2 regions of the Micromonospora sp. LOL_015 genome follow, and region 2 is predicted to be linked to the other one. Evidence: predicted binding sites of a transcription regulator. Region 2 holds the regulator's gene; the other holds the start of a gene.
What was found. The regulator HrcA, encoded in region 2, represses chaperone genes, less so after heat shock. The targets are predictions, from matches to a motif close to GGTTNGCACNCTCNNNNNGAGNGTGCNAACC.
Positions count from the first base shown of each region.

Region 1 (7,856 bases), on a different contig from region 2:
CGGTATCGACGCCGGTTCGGCGGGCGACGCGGCTGCGGCCGGCCGCAGCGGGCCGGCGAGCAACGCCCAGAGCAGCAGCGCGGCGGCGGACACGCCGATCACCGCCGGCAGGACGGCGGCCGGCCCGGCGCCGGGCCGGGTGAGCGCGGCCACCGCGCCGATCACGCCGAAGACCGCGATGCCGGCGAAGCCGACGGCGAGCCGGCGGGCGGCCAGCACCCCGATCACGGCCGCGAACCCGGCGAGCAGTACGCCGGTGCCGATCAGCAGCGCGGTCTTGTCGTGTACGCCGAACACGTCGATGGCGAACTGTTTCAGCGGCTCGGGGACGGTGTCGACGACCACCCCGCCGACCGCGACCAGCGGTGCCGAGCGGGCGCCGGTGCCGACGGCGACCAGCTCGGCCAGGCCCAGGGCGAGCGCGGCGGCGGCCACCCCGGCGAGCGCCGCGAGCGGCCCGGGCAGGCGGCCCGGCGGTTCGGTCGGCGCAGCTGGCCCGGTCGGCTCCGGCCCGGTCGGCTCCGGCCCGGTCGCGTCCGGCACCGTCGGCTCCGGCGTCATCACGTCCAACCCATCTGTCCGGCACCGTACGGGTCGACGGCGCATTGGTACCGCCGACGATACGCAGAATCCGCGTGATCAGAAACCTCGGGCGGAGTGCGCCCTCGGCCGTACTGATCACGCGGATCCAGGGTGGAGCAGGTGGAACTTCCGGTCAGAAACCGGGACCGTGCTGGTGGCCGTGCCCGTGGTCGTGGCCGCCGGCGGCCGGCTCGGCCTTCTCCGGCTTCTCCACCACGAGGCTCTCGGTGGTGAGCAGCAGCCCGGCGATCGACGCGGCGTTGCTGACCGCGTTGCGGGTCACCTTCACCGGATCGATGATGCCGGCCCCGGCCAGATCGACGTACTCACCGGTGGCGGCGTTGAGACCGTGGCCCCAGTCGCCTTCGAGTACCTTGCCGACCACGACGTACCCGTCGTAGCCGGCGTTCTGGGCGATCCACCGCAGCGGCTCGTGCAGCGCCTTGCGGACCACCGACACGCCGACCTTCTCGTCGCCGTCGAAGCCGAGGTCGTCGTCGAGCACGGCGGCGATCTGGCTCAGCGCCGCGCCGCCACCGGGGATGGTGCCCTCCTCGACCGCGGCCTTGGTCGCGGCGATGGCGTCCTCGATGCGGTGCTTGCGCTCCTTCATCTCCACCTCGGTGGCGGCCCCGGCCTTGATCACCGCGATGCCACCGGAGAGCTTGGCCAGCCGCTCGGCGAGCTTTTCCCGGTCCCAGTCCGAGTCGGACGCGTCGATCTCCTTGCGGATCTGAGTGACCCGGTCGGCGACCTCGGAGTCGTTGCCGGCACCGTCGACCACCGTGGTGGTGTCCTTGTCGACCACGATCCGCCGGGCCCGGCCCAGCGACTCCAGCCCGACCGCGTCGAGCTTGTAGCCCAGCTCAGGGGCGATCAGCTCGGCGCCGGTCAGGACCGCCATGTCCTGCAGCATCGCCTTGCGCCGGTCGCCGAAGCCGGGGGCCTTGACCGCGCAGATCTTCACGGTCTTGCGTACGGCGTTGACCACCAGGGTGGACAGCGCCTGCCCGTCGACATCCTCGGCGACGATCAGCAGCGGCTTGCCGTCCTGGGCAATCTTCTCCAGCAGCGGCAGCAGCTCCTCGATCGAGGAGATCTTCTGGGTGGTGATCAGGATGTACGCGTCCTCGAGCACCGCCTCCTGCGCTTCGGCGTCGGTGACGAAGTGCGGGGAGATGAAGCCCTTGTCGAACTGCAGGCCCTCGGTGACCTCCAGCTCGGTGGCCAGGGTGGAGCCTTCCTCGACGGTGATGACGCCGTCGCGGCCGACCCGCTCCATCGCCTCGGCGATCAGCTCGCCGATCGTGGCGTCCTGGGCCGAGATCGTCGCGACCTGCGCGGTCGAGCCCTTGTCGGCCACCTCTGCCGCCTTGGCCAGCAGAGAGTCGGAGACCTTCTGCGCGGCCGCGTCGATGCCGCGCTTGAGGCCGGCCGGGTTGGCCCCGGCGGCGACGTTGCGCAGACCTTCACGGACCATCGCCTGGGCGAGCACGGTGGCGGTGGTGGTCCCGTCGCCGGCGACGTCGTTGGTCTTCGTCGCCACCTCCTTGACCAGCTGCGCACCGAGGTTCTCGTACGGGTTGGTGAGCTCGATCTCCTTGGCGATGGTCACGCCATCGTTGGTGATCGTCGGAGCGCCGAACTTCTTGTCCAGCACGACGTTGCGCCCGCGCGGGCCGAGGGTGACCTTGACCGTGTCCGCGAGCGTGTTGACGCCGTGCTCCAAGAGGTGCCGGGCGTCGTCCGAGAAACTCAGGATCTTCGCCATGACATTCCCTTCACAGGCACTAGCCGTCGGCCGGCCGGCGGCTGCCGGGCACCGGCCAACGGGCGACGCCCCGAAGCCCCGGGCTGGGGCTTCGGGGCGTTCAGCACTGGCAGTAGGTCACTTCTCGATGACCGCGAGGACGTCGCGGGCGGAGAGCACCAGGTACTCCTCGCCGGCGTACTTGACCTCGGTGCCGCCGTACTTCGAGTAGATGACCGTGTCGCCGACGTTGACGTCAACCGGGATCCGGTTGCCCTTGTCGTCGACGCGGCCGGGGCCGACAGCGAGGACGGTGCCCTCCTGCGGCTTCTCCTTGGCGGTGTCGGGGATCACGATGCCCGACGCCGTGGTGGTCTCAGCCTCGTTCGCCTGGACCAGGATCCGGTCCTCGAGCGGCTTGATCGCAACCTTGGTCGCGGTAGTCACGGGCATACCCTCCTGGGGTATCTGGTTTTGGTGCCGGCCACGTGGGTAACCGGCGTCAATCTGCCTCATGTCCACCGGGCGGATCCGTCGTCGCGGGTGCCGGACCGCCTGGCGTTTCGCTCACCGGCGGGAGCCGGCGAGCTGGCACCCTCGACCCGAGAGTGCTAACCGCAGATTAGCAGTCGCCTGTGCGGAGTGCTAGCCCGATGGCCGAGCATGGACAATGTCGCGGTGCACCCGGACGAACTGGCCGCCCTGCGCGCCCCGGAAGGCGCGGCCGCGCTGGTTGCCGCGACCGAGGTGCTGGCCGCGCCGGGCGGGGCGGATCCGCTCGCGGCGGCGACCGCACTGCGTACCGCCGGGGTGCCGGCACCGCTGGCGACCGCCGCACTCACCCAGGCCGCGCTGCGCGCCCGCGCGGCCGGCAAGTTCGGCCCGGCCGCCGCCCGGATGTTCTTCACCCGCGCCGGCCTGGAGCAGGCCACCCGGTCGGTGGTCGCCGACCGGCGCGCCGCCCGGTTGCGCGCCGCCGGGGTGCGCCACCTCGCCGACCTGGGTTGCGGTCTCGGCGCGGACTCCCTCGCCGCCGCCCGGGCCGGCATCCGGGTGTACGCGGTGGAGGCCGACCCGGCCACCGCCGCGATCGCCGCCGCCAACGTCGCGGCGACCGGGCTGGCCCACCTGGTCGACGTGGTCTGCGCCGACGCCACCGGAGTCGACGTCTCCGGCTACGACGCGGTCTTCTGCGACCCGGCCCGCCGGTCCGGCAGCGGTCGGCGCACCTTCGACCCGGACAGCTACTCCCCGCCGTGGGACTTCGTCCGGTCGTTGGTCGCCCGGGTGCCCTGCACCGTGCTCAAGGTGGCACCGGGCATCGACCACGCGCTGATCCCGCCGGGAGCCGAGGCCGAGTGGGTCAGCGTCGACCGGGAGGTGGTCGAGGCGGCGTTCTGGTGCGGCCCGCTGGCCGACACCCCGCGCCGGGCCACCCTGCTGCGTACCGGACAGCCGGCCACGGACCTGGTCGGCGACGGCGACGAGCCGGTCGACGTCGGCCCGGTCCGGCGCTTCCTGTACGACCCGGACGGGGCGGTGGTCCGCTCACACCTGGTCGCCGCGTTCGCCGCGACCGTCGACGGCACCCTCGCCGACGAGTCGATCGCCTACGTCTACGCCGACGCGCCGACCGACACGCCGTACGGCCGATGTCTGGAGGTCACCGACGTGCTGCCGTTCTCGCTGAAGCGGCTGCGGGCGCTGCTGCGCGAACGCGGCGTCACCCGGCTGGAGATCCTCAAACGCGGCTCCCCGCTCGACCCCGCCCAGTTGCGCCGCGATCTGCGGCTGCGTACCGCCTCCGGGGCCGGCGTGGCGGCGAGTCTGGTGCTGACCCGGGTGGCCGGCGCCCCGACGGCGCTGCTCGCCCACCCGGTGCCGGCACCCGGCCGGTGACCGCACGCGGCCGACGGCGGGCGCCCGGCCGGTAACGTCGCGCGGCATGGCAGGTACCGCGACCCCGGCGACGACGCTGCTGACCAAGCGGCGGATCACCTTCCAACTACACCCGTACCGGGTCTCGCCGGACACCCCGGACTACGGCGCGGCGGTCGCGGCCGCCCTCGGCGTCGCCGCCGAGCAGGTGTTCAAGACGCTGGTGGCGCAGGTCGACGGGGCACTCGCCGTCGGCGTCGTACCGGTCACCGGGGAGCTGGACCTGAAGGCTCTGACGGTGGCGCTCGGCGGCAGGCGCGCGGTGCTCGCCGACCGGGTGCTCGCCGAGCGGACCACCGGGTACGTCCGGGGCGGCATCAGCCCGATCGGGCAGCGTAAACGCCTGCCGACGGTGCTGGACGCCTCGGCGCAGCGGTACGCCGAGGTGTACGTATCGGCCGGTCGTCGCGGGTTGCAGTTGAGTATCACTCCGGGTGACCTCGCAGCGGTGGCTGGCGCCCGGTTCGCCCCGATCGCGGCCCACTGATCCGGTCAGTCGACGGGCAGATGTCCACCGCGTTGCTGAATTGTTATCGCAGGCAACAAAACTGGTGACGTCACCGTCTTGTGCTCGGCACCACAGTCCTAATACGTTGCCGGACACAACAAAAACCGCGATGGCCCAGCTCAGCCCCAGGCCGTTGCCGTCGCCGGCCGGGCCTCCGGAGCCCACCAGCGCCCCGCGAGCCCACGCCCGAGACCGCACGACTCGCACCAGCACAAACCCCTTGTACGCGGAACATCACCCTTCGAAAGGACCCGAGCGATGCGCAAAGGGATCCTCAGCACCGCCGCCGCCGGCGTCCTGCTCGCCGGCGGCCTGACCGCCTGTGGCAGCGACACCGGCAGCGACACCGGCAGCGGCGACACGCCGACTCCGAAGATCGGCGTGATCCTGCCGGACAGCGCCTCCTCCGACCGCTGGGAGACCGCCGACCGGCGCTTCCTGCAGGAGGCGTTCGACGCCGCCGGCGTCGACGCCACCATCCAGAACGCCCAGGGCGACAAGGCCCAGTTCCAGACCCTCGCCGACCAGATGATCACCGACGGGGCCACCGTCCTGATGATCGTCAACCTGGATTCCGGCACCGGCAAGGCAGTGCTGGACAAGGCGAAGCAGCAGGGCGTCGCCACCATCGACTACGACCGGCTCACCCTGGGCGGCTCCGCCGAGTACTACGTGAGCTTCGACAACGAGGCCGTCGGCCAACTGCAGGGCGAGGGCCTGGTCAAGTGCCTGACCGACGCCGGCGTGGAGAAGCCGACCATCGCCACCCTAAACGGCTCCGAGACCGACAACAACGCCACCCTGTTCAAGGCCGGCTACGACGGCGTGCTCGACCCGCTGTACGAGTCCGGCGAGTACGTCAAGGGCCCGGACCGCTGGGTGCCGGACTGGGACAACACCCAGGCCGCCACGCTGTTCGAGCAGATGCTGACCCAGACCGGCGGCGAGATCGACGGCGTGCTGGCTGCCAACGACGGCCTCGGCAACGCGGCGATCTCGGTGCTCAAGCGCAACGAGCTCAACGGTCAGGTGCCGGTCACCGGGCAGGACGCCACCCCGCAGGGCCTGCAGAACATCCTCGCCGGCGATCAGTGCATGACCGTCTACAAGGCAATCAAGGCCGAGGCGCAGGCCGCCGCCGACCTGGCGGTCGCGCTGGCCAACGGTGAGCGCAAGGAGGTCGCGCAGACCGTCACCGACCCGGAGACCAACCGGGAGGTGCCGTCGGTGCTGCTCACCCCGCAGGCCATCTACAAGGAGAACGTCGCCGACGTGGTCAACGACGGCTACGTCACCGCCGAAGAGCTCTGCACCGACGAGTTCGCCGAGCTCTGCGTCGAGGCCGGCATCAGCTGACCGGCGTACCGGCGACCCACCGGTAGCCCCGCCGCGCGGGTGTCGCCCGGCAGCACCATCGCCGGGTGACACCCGCGGCGGCGGAACCGGCGCCGGCCGGGCACCCTTACGAAGGAGACCACCCGTGTCCGCGACCCCCCTGCTGCAACTGCGCGGGATCGACAAGAACTTCGGCCCCGTCCAGGTGCTGCGCAACGTCGACTTCGCCGTCTATCCCGGCGAGGTGACCGCGCTCGTCGGTGACAACGGTGCCGGCAAGTCCACCTTGGTCAAATGCATCAGCGGCATCCACCCGATCGACCGCGGCGAGGTCGTCGTCGACGGCCGCCGGGTGCACATCCACAACCCGCGCGACGCCGCGTCGCACGGCATCGAGGTCGTCTACCAGGACCTCGCGCTCTGCGACAACCTCGACATCGTGCAGAACATGTTCCTCGGGCGGGAGAAGCGCACCGGGATCGTCCTGGACGAGACCACCATGGAGCAGATGGCCGCGGACACCCTCGCCGGGCTCTCCGTCCGGACCGTCAAGTCGCTGCGGCAACTCGTCGCCAGCCTCTCCGGCGGCCAGCGCCAGACCGTCGCCATCGCCAAGGCGGTGCTGTGGAACAGCAAGGTCGTCATCCTCGACGAACCCACCGCGGCGCTCGGCGTCGCCCAGACCGCCCAGGTGCTCGAACTGGTCCGCCGGCTCGCCGACAACGGCCTCGCCGTCGTACTGATCTCACACAACATGAACGACGTCTTCGCGGTGTCGGACCGGATCGCCGCGCTGTACCTCGGCCAGATGGTCGCCCAGGTCCGCAGCACGGAGATCACCCACGCGCAGATCGTGGAGCTGATCACCGCCGGCCGCAGCGGTGACCTCGGCCTGCCGGCCGACAACGGCACCGAGTACGCCGCCACCACCGGACCGGGAGCCGACCGATGAGCACCGCCACCTCAACAGTCCAGCGGCCCGCCGCCTCGGCCGACTCGCCCGGCGTCGGCGAACACCTGCGCAACTACTTCTCCCGGGTGCGCGGCGGCGACCTCGGCGCACTGCCCGCGATCCTCGGCCTCATCGTGCTCTGCACGGTCTTCTCGATCGTGCGGCCCAACTTCTTCACCGCCGGCAACTTCGCCAACCTGTTCATCCAGGGCGGAGCGGTCACCCTGATCGCGATGGGGCTGATCTTCGTCCTGCTGCTCGGTGAGATCGACCTGTCCGCCGGCTTCGCCAGCGGCGTCTGCGCCGCGATCCTGGCGGTCGTCTCCACCGAGATGGGACTGCCCTGGTACGTGGCGGTGCTGGCAGCGGTGGCCACCGGAACCCTGATCGGCACCGTCCTCGGATTCCTGGTCGCCAAGGTCGGTATCCCGTCGTTCGTGGTCACCCTGGCCGCGTTCCTCGCCTTCCAGGGCACGGTGCTGCTGCTGATCGAAGGCGGCAAGAACGTCTCGCTGCGCGACGACGTGCTGATCGCGATCGTCAACCGCAACGTCCCGCCGGTCGTCGGTTGGGCCATCTTCGGCGTCGGGGTGGCCGGGTTCGCGCTGATCCAACTGCTGCGCTACCGCACCCGGTCCGCCAAGGGCCTGGTCACCGACCCGATGGTGGTGGTGCTGGCCCGCATCGGCGTGCTGATCGCGATCGCCGGTGCCGCTGTCTACATCCTCAACCAGGAGCGCAGCATCAACCCGCTGATCACCTCGCTGCGCGGGGTGCCGATCGTGGTACCG
Region 1 covers NZ_JBHMIO010000008.1:12,453-20,308, reverse strand. The annotation lists gene ACFHWU_RS10050 (molybdopterin-dependent oxidoreductase) at 1-561, opposite strand, end outside; gene groL (chaperonin GroEL) at 716-2,353, opposite strand; gene groES (co-chaperone GroES) at 2,471-2,785, opposite strand; gene ACFHWU_RS10035 (THUMP-like domain-containing protein) at 2,996-4,231, shown strand; gene ybaK (Cys-tRNA(Pro) deacylase) at 4,278-4,757, shown strand; gene ACFHWU_RS10025 (sugar ABC transporter substrate-binding protein) at 5,037-6,134, shown strand; gene ACFHWU_RS10020 (ATP-binding cassette domain-containing protein) at 6,259-7,065, shown strand; gene ACFHWU_RS10015 (sugar ABC transporter permease) at 7,062-7,856, shown strand, end outside.
Region 1: the regulator HrcA is predicted to act here: its motif matches at 2,919-2,949, upstream of groES (co-chaperone GroES).

Region 2 (7,856 bases):
GTGCCGGCGGCTTCGCCAGCACCGCCGGCTTCGACTGGCGGGAGTTCTTCGTGCAGGTGATTCTGGCTGCGGTCGGTGTGGCGCTGGTCGTCGGGGTCGGTGGCCGGCGCAGCATGAGCCGGTACTGACTGGCCGGGTCGACTGGCCGAGCGGTCGGGCCGACGGACTGGCCGCGCGATCGACAGCTGACGGCACCGGGTCCGTCGTCGGCGCCCATCCCCGCACAGGCGGGGCGGGCGCCGACGACGGACCCGGTTCGCCGCAGATCAGCGCAGCCAGGGGATGCTGCGGTCGAGCAGCCCACGCTCCTTGAGTTCCTTACGGAGCGGGATCTCGTCGTCGATGTAGCCGTCCCAGTTGATGCCCCAGTAGTTGGCGGTGTGGGTGCCTTCGCCGAGCAGTTGTCGCTGCACCGGCGTCCGGTTCGCCCACCACTGGCCGTCCTTGTCGACATGCAACTCGTCCAGCGGGCGGATCCAGCGGTACGTGTACCCGATGAACAGCATCTTGCGGGTGATCGTGGACAGGTTGGTCGACCGGGAGTGCCACTGCCGGCGGTCGAAGATGAACGCGTCGCCCGGGTTCGCGGTGATCTCGACCGTGCCTTCGGGATCCGGGTTGTGCACGGTGAGGTCCGTCGGGCGGGGCAGCGAGTTGCGCAGGTGGCTGCCGGGGATCACCTTGGTGGCGCCGCGGCCGGTCTCCGACAGGTCGGACAGGACGTAGGCCACCTTCAGCGAGAACATCGGCCGGGGCAGGTTCGGGTCCATCGTCTCCGGGTCGGAGTTCTGCCGGTAGCCGTCCTGGTGCCACCCCCAGTACGGCTTCTCCGGCTCCAGCGCCGGTGGGGTGACGTCGAGGTGGTTGTGGTGGGTGTAGATGTTCCAGCCGGCCAGCCCCCACATGTAGGGGAACGCGATGGGATGGGTGAGCAGGTCGCCGAAGAGTTCGTCGCGGTCCAGGAAGCCCAGCAGGTGCAGGGTGCCGTCGGCGGTGGTCCTGCCGGCGGCCTTTTCCTCGGCGTACACCCGGTCGACCGTGGCCTCGAGTGCCGCCCGGTGGTCCTCGGTCAGCACGTTGCGCAGCAGGAGGAAGCCCTGCTCGTGGAACTCCTTGAGGTCGATGTCGCTGATCGCTTCGTAACCGGTCCGCCCGCCGTAATCGAACACAGCTTTCCCGTCCTGTCGGTGGTGCGCCCTTTTTCGGGCCTGGCGGATGCCGATCCTAGCCCGCCTCTCGGCCGGCCCGCCCGGACCGATTGTCAGCAATTCGCGGACCGCGTGGTCGGCCACAGCCGACTGCACGTGAGGTGTCGGGACATGCACTTTCGGTACAGGTTCACCGCGCAAAATGTCCGGATTGCACAATTTGCCGTATATTGCGCTAGCAGTCGGTCAAGATATGCAACCAGGGGACCGGTTGTCGACGTCAGGCGAAAACCTCCACCATCACCCGCCCGGTCTCGATGTCCCCGCCGGAAATCGACGACCAACTGCCGCCTATCGCAGTCCATTCCTGATCGCCGAACGTGACCCTTTTGACGCCATGATCAGTGGCATGGGATACGAGCCAGTGCGCATATCGCCACCCGACCTGCGTGTTCTCCACCGGGACGCTCAGCGATGGCGTGTTGGACGCCGGTAGCAGTGACTCCAGGCCGCCCCAGTCCAGCCGCAGTCCGTCGGTGAGCGCCGCCGTCGCCTCGGCGCCCCGCATCACCGGATCCCGGGTCACCGTGCAGGCAACCGCGCCGGTGGCCTCGCCGAGCAGCGCTACGGTGAGCACCTGCGACTCGTCAGTCCACTTCTCGTACGCCTCGGGGAAGGCCGACCGCTGGACGGCCTGCGCGGCGTCGGTGACCCGCATGTCCTGCCAACCCCGGACCCGTTCCAGGCCGGCGTAGAACGCGTTCGTCGCGAACCTGGTGTCGCGGATCTGCTCGACCGTGCCCCACCCCTGGCTGGGCCGCTGCTGGAACAACCCGACCGAATCCCGGTCGCCGCCGGTCAGGTTGCGCAGCTTGGACTCCTGGAACCCGGTCGCTAGCGCCACCACCACGGCACGGGGCGGCAGCCCCCGCTGCACCCCGATCGCCGCGATCGTCGCGGCATTCGCCATCTGCTCCGGATCGAGCGACACCCGACGCAGTTGGCTGTCGCCAGCCCCGGGCATGGAGTCGGGCAGCTTGACCGTGCAGCCCCGCCAGCCACCGGGCAACGCGAAATCGCCGATCCACCGGCCCAGGCCGACCCCGCCCAACAGGGCGATTGCCGCCAGCACGGCGACCAGCACCAGCACCGTCCGAGCCCGCACCGTCACCCCCACGCGTGTTGCTGGGACCTTTGGTACACCAGGGACGGTTGTGTCGTCCAGCGGGAGCGGGTCCCGCACTTGTCGTACGCCGGCCCTTACGCCGTACGCCTCGACCCCTTACGCCGGAGATACCCCGTTTCGGGGCGACTATCCATGGTCACCGCCCCGGCAGCCAGCTCGGGTCGCGTTTGTCGCGGAACGCCCGTACGCCCTCGCGGCCCTCTTCGGAGAGGAAGTATCCGGTGGAAAGCTCACGCAGTTCGGCCGTATCGGCCCGGATTTCCGCCGCCGGGGTGCGGCGGAGCAGCTGCTTGGTGCCGGCCAGGGCGTCCGGGGCGCCCCGGACCAGTGCAGCGCAGCTCGCCGTCACCGCGGGGTCCAACTCCCCGGCCGGTACGGCGGCGCTGACCAGACCGATCTGCGCCGCCCGGGCACCGTCGAACAGCTCACCGGTGAGGTACAGCTGCGCCGCTGCCCGCGGCTGCAGCCGGCGCAGCACAGTGGCGGAGATCACAGCCGGGACCACTCCGAGCCGTACCTCGGTGAAGGCGAAGGTGGCCGCCGCGTCGCAGATCGCGATGTCGGCCGCGGCGATCAGCCCCAGCCCGCCGGCCCGCGCCGGGCCGCCGACCCGGGCCACCACCGGCTTGGGGCACTCCCAGAGCGCCGCCAGTACGTCGCCGAGCATCCCGACCGGTACCCGCCGGGTCGCGTACGCCTCGGCGGTCTCCTTCAGATCGGCGCCGGAGCAGAAGACCGGACCGGTGTGGCTCAGCACCACCACCCGGACCTGCGGGTCGGCGACCGCCTCGGCCAGGCCGGCGAGCAGTTCGGTCATCAACGGGGTGGACAGCGCGTTGCGGTTGCCCGGGCTGTCCAGGGTCAGGGTGGCGATCCCGGCGGCGGTGGCCGTACGGATCAGTGGCTGCGCGGACCTGGTGGGTCGGGGCTCATCCATGCCGGCACACTAGTCCCATGCCGAAAGCACCACCCGCCGGTACGCCGGTGCCCGCCGACGGGGCGCTGCCGCCGTCCGCGCTCGCCCGCAGCGGCCGGCGCGGCTTCGGGGTCTATCTGCACGTGCCGTTCTGCGCCACCCGCTGCGGCTACTGCGACTTCAACACGTACACGCCCGCCGAACTCGGCGGCAGCGCGCCGATCGGCGAGTACCTGGACGCCGTGCTGGCCGAGCTGGAACTGGCCGCGAAGGTCCTGGCCGCCCGCCCGCCACAGCAGGTGGACACGGTCTTCGTCGGCGGCGGCACGCCGAGCCTGCTGCCGGCCGACGCGCTGGCCCGGCTGCTCGACGCGATCGACGCCACCTGGAGGCTGGCCGCCGACGCGGAGGTCACCACCGAGGCCAACCCGGAGTCGGTGACCCCGGCGTCGCTGCGGGCGCTGCGGGCCGCCGGCTACACCAGGGTGTCGCTCGGCATGCAGTCGACCGCGGCGGCGGTGCTCGCCGTGCTGGACCGCCGGCACGCGCCCGGGCGCGCGGTCACCGCCGCCCGGGAGGCCCGGGACGCCGGATTCGAGCATGTCAATCTCGACCTGATTTACGGTACGCCGGGGGAGAGCGCGGCGGACTTCGACGAGTCGCTGGCGGCGGCGGTGGCGGCCGGGGTGGACCACGTCAGCGCGTACGCGCTGATCGTCGAGGACGGCACCCGGTTGGCGGCCCGGATGCGGCGCGGCGAACTGCCGTATCCCGACGACGACGTCGCCGCCGACCGCTACCTCGCCGCCGAATCGGCCCTGTCCGGCGCCGGATTCGACTGGTACGAGGTGTCGAACTGGGCCCGCTCGGCCGCCGGCCGGTGCCGGCACAACCTGTTGTACTGGACCGGCGGCGACTGGTGGGGGCTCGGGCCGGGGGCGCACAGCCACGTCGGCGGGGTCCGCTGGTGGAACGTGCGGCATCCCCGGTCGTACGCCGAGCGGCTGGCCGCCGGCCGGTCGCCCGGCCACGGCCGGGAACTGCTCACCGGCACCGAGCAGCAGGTCGAAGAGGTGATGCTGGGGTTGCGTCTGGCCAGTGGGCTGCCGCTGACGCGACTGGCCCCGGCCGGCCGGGGCGCGGCCCGCCAGGCCGGCGACGACGGGTTGCTCGACCCCGGCGCACTCGCCGCCGGGCAGGCGGTGCTGACCCTGCGCGGTCGGCTGCTGGCCGACGCGGTCGTGCGGGACCTGCTGCCGTGAAACCGCTGCTGGGCGACTCTCCGTGGGATGGCCCGTTGTCACCACCGTGACGCCCCCGGAGCCGGTTACGGATCCGGGGGCGAGCGGCGTCACTTGATGAAATTGGCGGACATCGGGTACTTGTACAGCGTCCCCTCGTTGGCCTTCACGCCCGCGATGATCCCGAAGATGATCTGGATCGCGAACACCACCAGGCTGGGGATGAACAGCAGGCACCAGCTGATGAAGAGCAGCACGAAGGCGATCGCCGACCAGAGGATCTGGAAGTTGAGCGCGGCCAGCGCGTGCGCCCGTACGGCCGGTGACTGCTGACCCTTGACCAGGTAGGCGATCAGCGGGCCGACGAAGCCGAGCGGCCCGAAGCTGATGAACGCGCCCAGGGCGCCACCGAAGTGGGCGATCAGCGCCCAGGTCTTGTCGTCGTTGGTGGCGTAACCGGACGGGGGTTGACCTCCGTACGCCGGACCGCCAGGCGGAAAACCGCCGGGCGGGGGGTATCCGCCGGGGGGCGGGCTCGCGCCGCCGGGCGGCGGGGGGTATCCGGGAGAGGAGGCCTCGCCCGGCATCGAGTAGGACGCTGGAGGTGGCGGCGGGGAGTTGGGGTCCTGCGGCATGCCGCCGGGACCGTTCTCCCCTGGTGGGCGAGGTGGTTCAGTCATGCCCGACACGGTAGGGGGAGGGATCAAGCCGCGCCAGTTAGCCCCGCCGACGATTTTCCCGTCCGGGCAGGCCGTCTCCGCTGGTCGGTCGGCTTGTGTGGGGCCCGCCGGCCGGCTTCTCTGGCCCGCCGGCCGGCTTGCGGAGCCCCGCCGGCCGACCGATCCGACCCGGGTGAGTGCGCTTGGTGACATATCGCCCGGTACGCCCCCGCCCGGCGAACTGATCATCGCCGGCCCGGCCCGATCGACGTATGCTGGCACTCACAGCCGGCGAGTGCCAGCAGGGGCGTCGTTGGTCCGGCCACCCACCGGCCGCCGCGACGGCCGGGACCGTAGCCTCGGACCGGTCCGACCGGTGACCGGTCCGACCGGTGCCGGCGAAGGAGGTGCAGATGGGTCTCGACGACCGCAAACTCGACGTGCTCCGGGCGATCGTCGAGGACTACGTCGCCACCCAGGAGCCGGTCGGCAGCAAGGCGCTGGTCGAGCGGCACCAGCTTGGAGTGTCACCGGCGACCGTCCGCAACGACATGGCGGTGCTGGAGGAGGAGGGCTACATTCGGCAGCCGCACACCAGCGCCGGGCGGGTCCCGACCGACCGTGGCTACCGGTTGTTCGTCGACCGGCTGTCCCGGGTGAAACCGCTCAGCCCGGCCGAGCGCAGGGCGATCGAACGCTTCCTCGTCGGCGCCGTCGACCTCGACGACGTCGTGCACCGCACCGTCCGGCTGCTCGCCCAGCTCACCCGCCAGGTCGCGGTGGTGCAGTACCCGAGCCTGTCCCGGTCGTCGGTCCGGCACCTGGAGCTGGTGCCGATCTCGACCACTCGGCTGATGCTGGTCCTGATCGTCGACACCGGCCGGGTCGAGCAGCGACTGGTGGAGCTGCCGGCCCCGATCAGTGCCGACGACGTGACCGACCTGCGTCGGCTGGCCAACGAGAAGCTCGACGGCTGTCGGCTCTCCGACACTCCGCCGTTGGTCCAGGCGTTGGTCGACGAGGTGCCAGCGGACCTGCGACCGGCGATGACCACGCTTTCGACGGTCCTGCTGGAGACGCTGGTCGAGCGGCACGAGGAACGCCTCGCCCTGGCCGGGACCGCTAACCTGGCCAGAGGGGGACTACTCGACTTCCAGGGCTCCCTGCGTCCGATACTGGAGGCACTGGAGGAGGAGGTCGTCCTGCTCAAGCTGATCGGCGAGGTGGAGCCGAGCACCCTGCGGGTCCGCATCGGCGACGAGAACGAGGTTGACAACCTGCGGGCCGCATCCGTGGTCAGCACCGGTTACGGTCCGGGCACCGTTATGGTCGGTGGCCTCGGCGTGCTGGGGCCCACCCGGATGGACTACCCCGGCACCATCGCCACGGTTCGCGCCGTGGCACGCTACGTCGGCGATCTGCTGGCGCAGAACTGACCGGCGGGCAGGATCAAAACGACCCGGCGAACTGCACATGCGAGACTGACACATGAGGACACCAGACGCAGTGGCCAAGGACTACTACGGGATTCTCGGCGTGAGCCGGGACGCCTCCGCTGACGACATCAAGCGGGCCTACCGCAAGTTGGCCCGGCAGTACCATCCGGACGTCAATCCGGATCCGGTGGCGGCTGACAAGTTCAAGGACATCAACGCCGCGTACGAGGTGCTCTCCGACGACCAGAAGCGGCAGATCGTCGATCTCGGTGGCGACCCGTTGGCACCCGGCGGCGCGCCCGGCGGCGGCCCCGGCGGGGCCGGGCCCTTCGTCGGCTTCCAGGACATCATGGACGCCTTCTTCGGGGCAGCGGCCGGCTCCCGTGGGCCGAGGTCGCGGACCCGCCCAGGCGCCGACGCGATCCTGCGCCTGGAGCTCGATCTGACCGACACCGCGTTCGGCGTGGAAGCGCCGATCACCGTCGACACGGCGGTGATCTGCACCACATGCTCCGGCGCGGGCACCGCAGCCGGCACCCACCTGGCGACCTGCGAGGCGTGCGGCGGGCGCGGCGAGGTCCAGTCCGTGCAACGGACCTTCCTCGGCCAGGTGGTCTCGTCCCGGCCCTGCGTCGCCTGCCAGGGCTACGGCACCGTCATCCCGCACCCCTGCACCACCTGTTCCGGCGACGGCCGGGTGCGGACCCGACGTTCGCTGACCGTCAAGATCCCCGCCGGGGTGGAGGACGGGATGCGGATCCGGCTGGCCCAGCAGGGCGAGGTCGGGCCGGGCGGGGGCACGGCCGGTGACCTGTACGTCGAGATCCACGAGCAGCCGCACGACGTCTACTCCCGCAAGGGCGACGACCTGCACTGCCGGGTCACCGTGCCGATGACCGCCGCGGCGCTCGGCACCCGGCTGACCATCCGGACCCTGGACAGCGACGAGCCGGTGGACGTCAAGCCGGGCACCCAGCCGGGTGCCACGCTGCGGCTGCGCGGGCGCGGCGTGCCGCATCTGCGCGGCACCGGCCGCGGTGACCTCTACGTGCACCTCGACGTGCGTACCCCGACCAAGCTCGACGCCGAGCAGGAGCGGACGCTGCGGGAGTTCGCCAAGGCCCGGGGCGAGGAGGTCGCCGAGCTGACCAAGCAGGGCGGATTCTTCTCCCGCATGCGCGACGCGTTCAACGGCCACGGCTGACCCGCCGTCCGGCCAGCGAGCAGCAGCGGAGGACCGATCCGACGTGAGCGCCCCACTGTTTCTCGT
Region 2 covers NZ_JBHMIO010000010.1:40,666-48,521, forward strand. The annotation lists gene ACFHWU_RS11550 (GlsB/YeaQ/YmgE family stress response membrane protein) at 1-128, shown strand, start outside; gene ACFHWU_RS11555 (phytanoyl-CoA dioxygenase family protein) at 267-1,169, opposite strand; gene ACFHWU_RS11560 (hypothetical protein) at 1,429-2,319, opposite strand; gene ACFHWU_RS11565 (enoyl-CoA hydratase-related protein) at 2,471-3,271, opposite strand; gene hemW (radical SAM family heme chaperone HemW) at 3,289-4,512, shown strand; gene ACFHWU_RS11575 (DUF4870 domain-containing protein) at 4,602-5,171, opposite strand; gene hrcA (heat-inducible transcriptional repressor HrcA) at 5,564-6,586, shown strand; gene dnaJ (molecular chaperone DnaJ) at 6,657-7,790, shown strand; gene ACFHWU_RS11590 (16S rRNA (uracil(1498)-N(3))-methyltransferase) at 7,834-7,856, shown strand, end outside.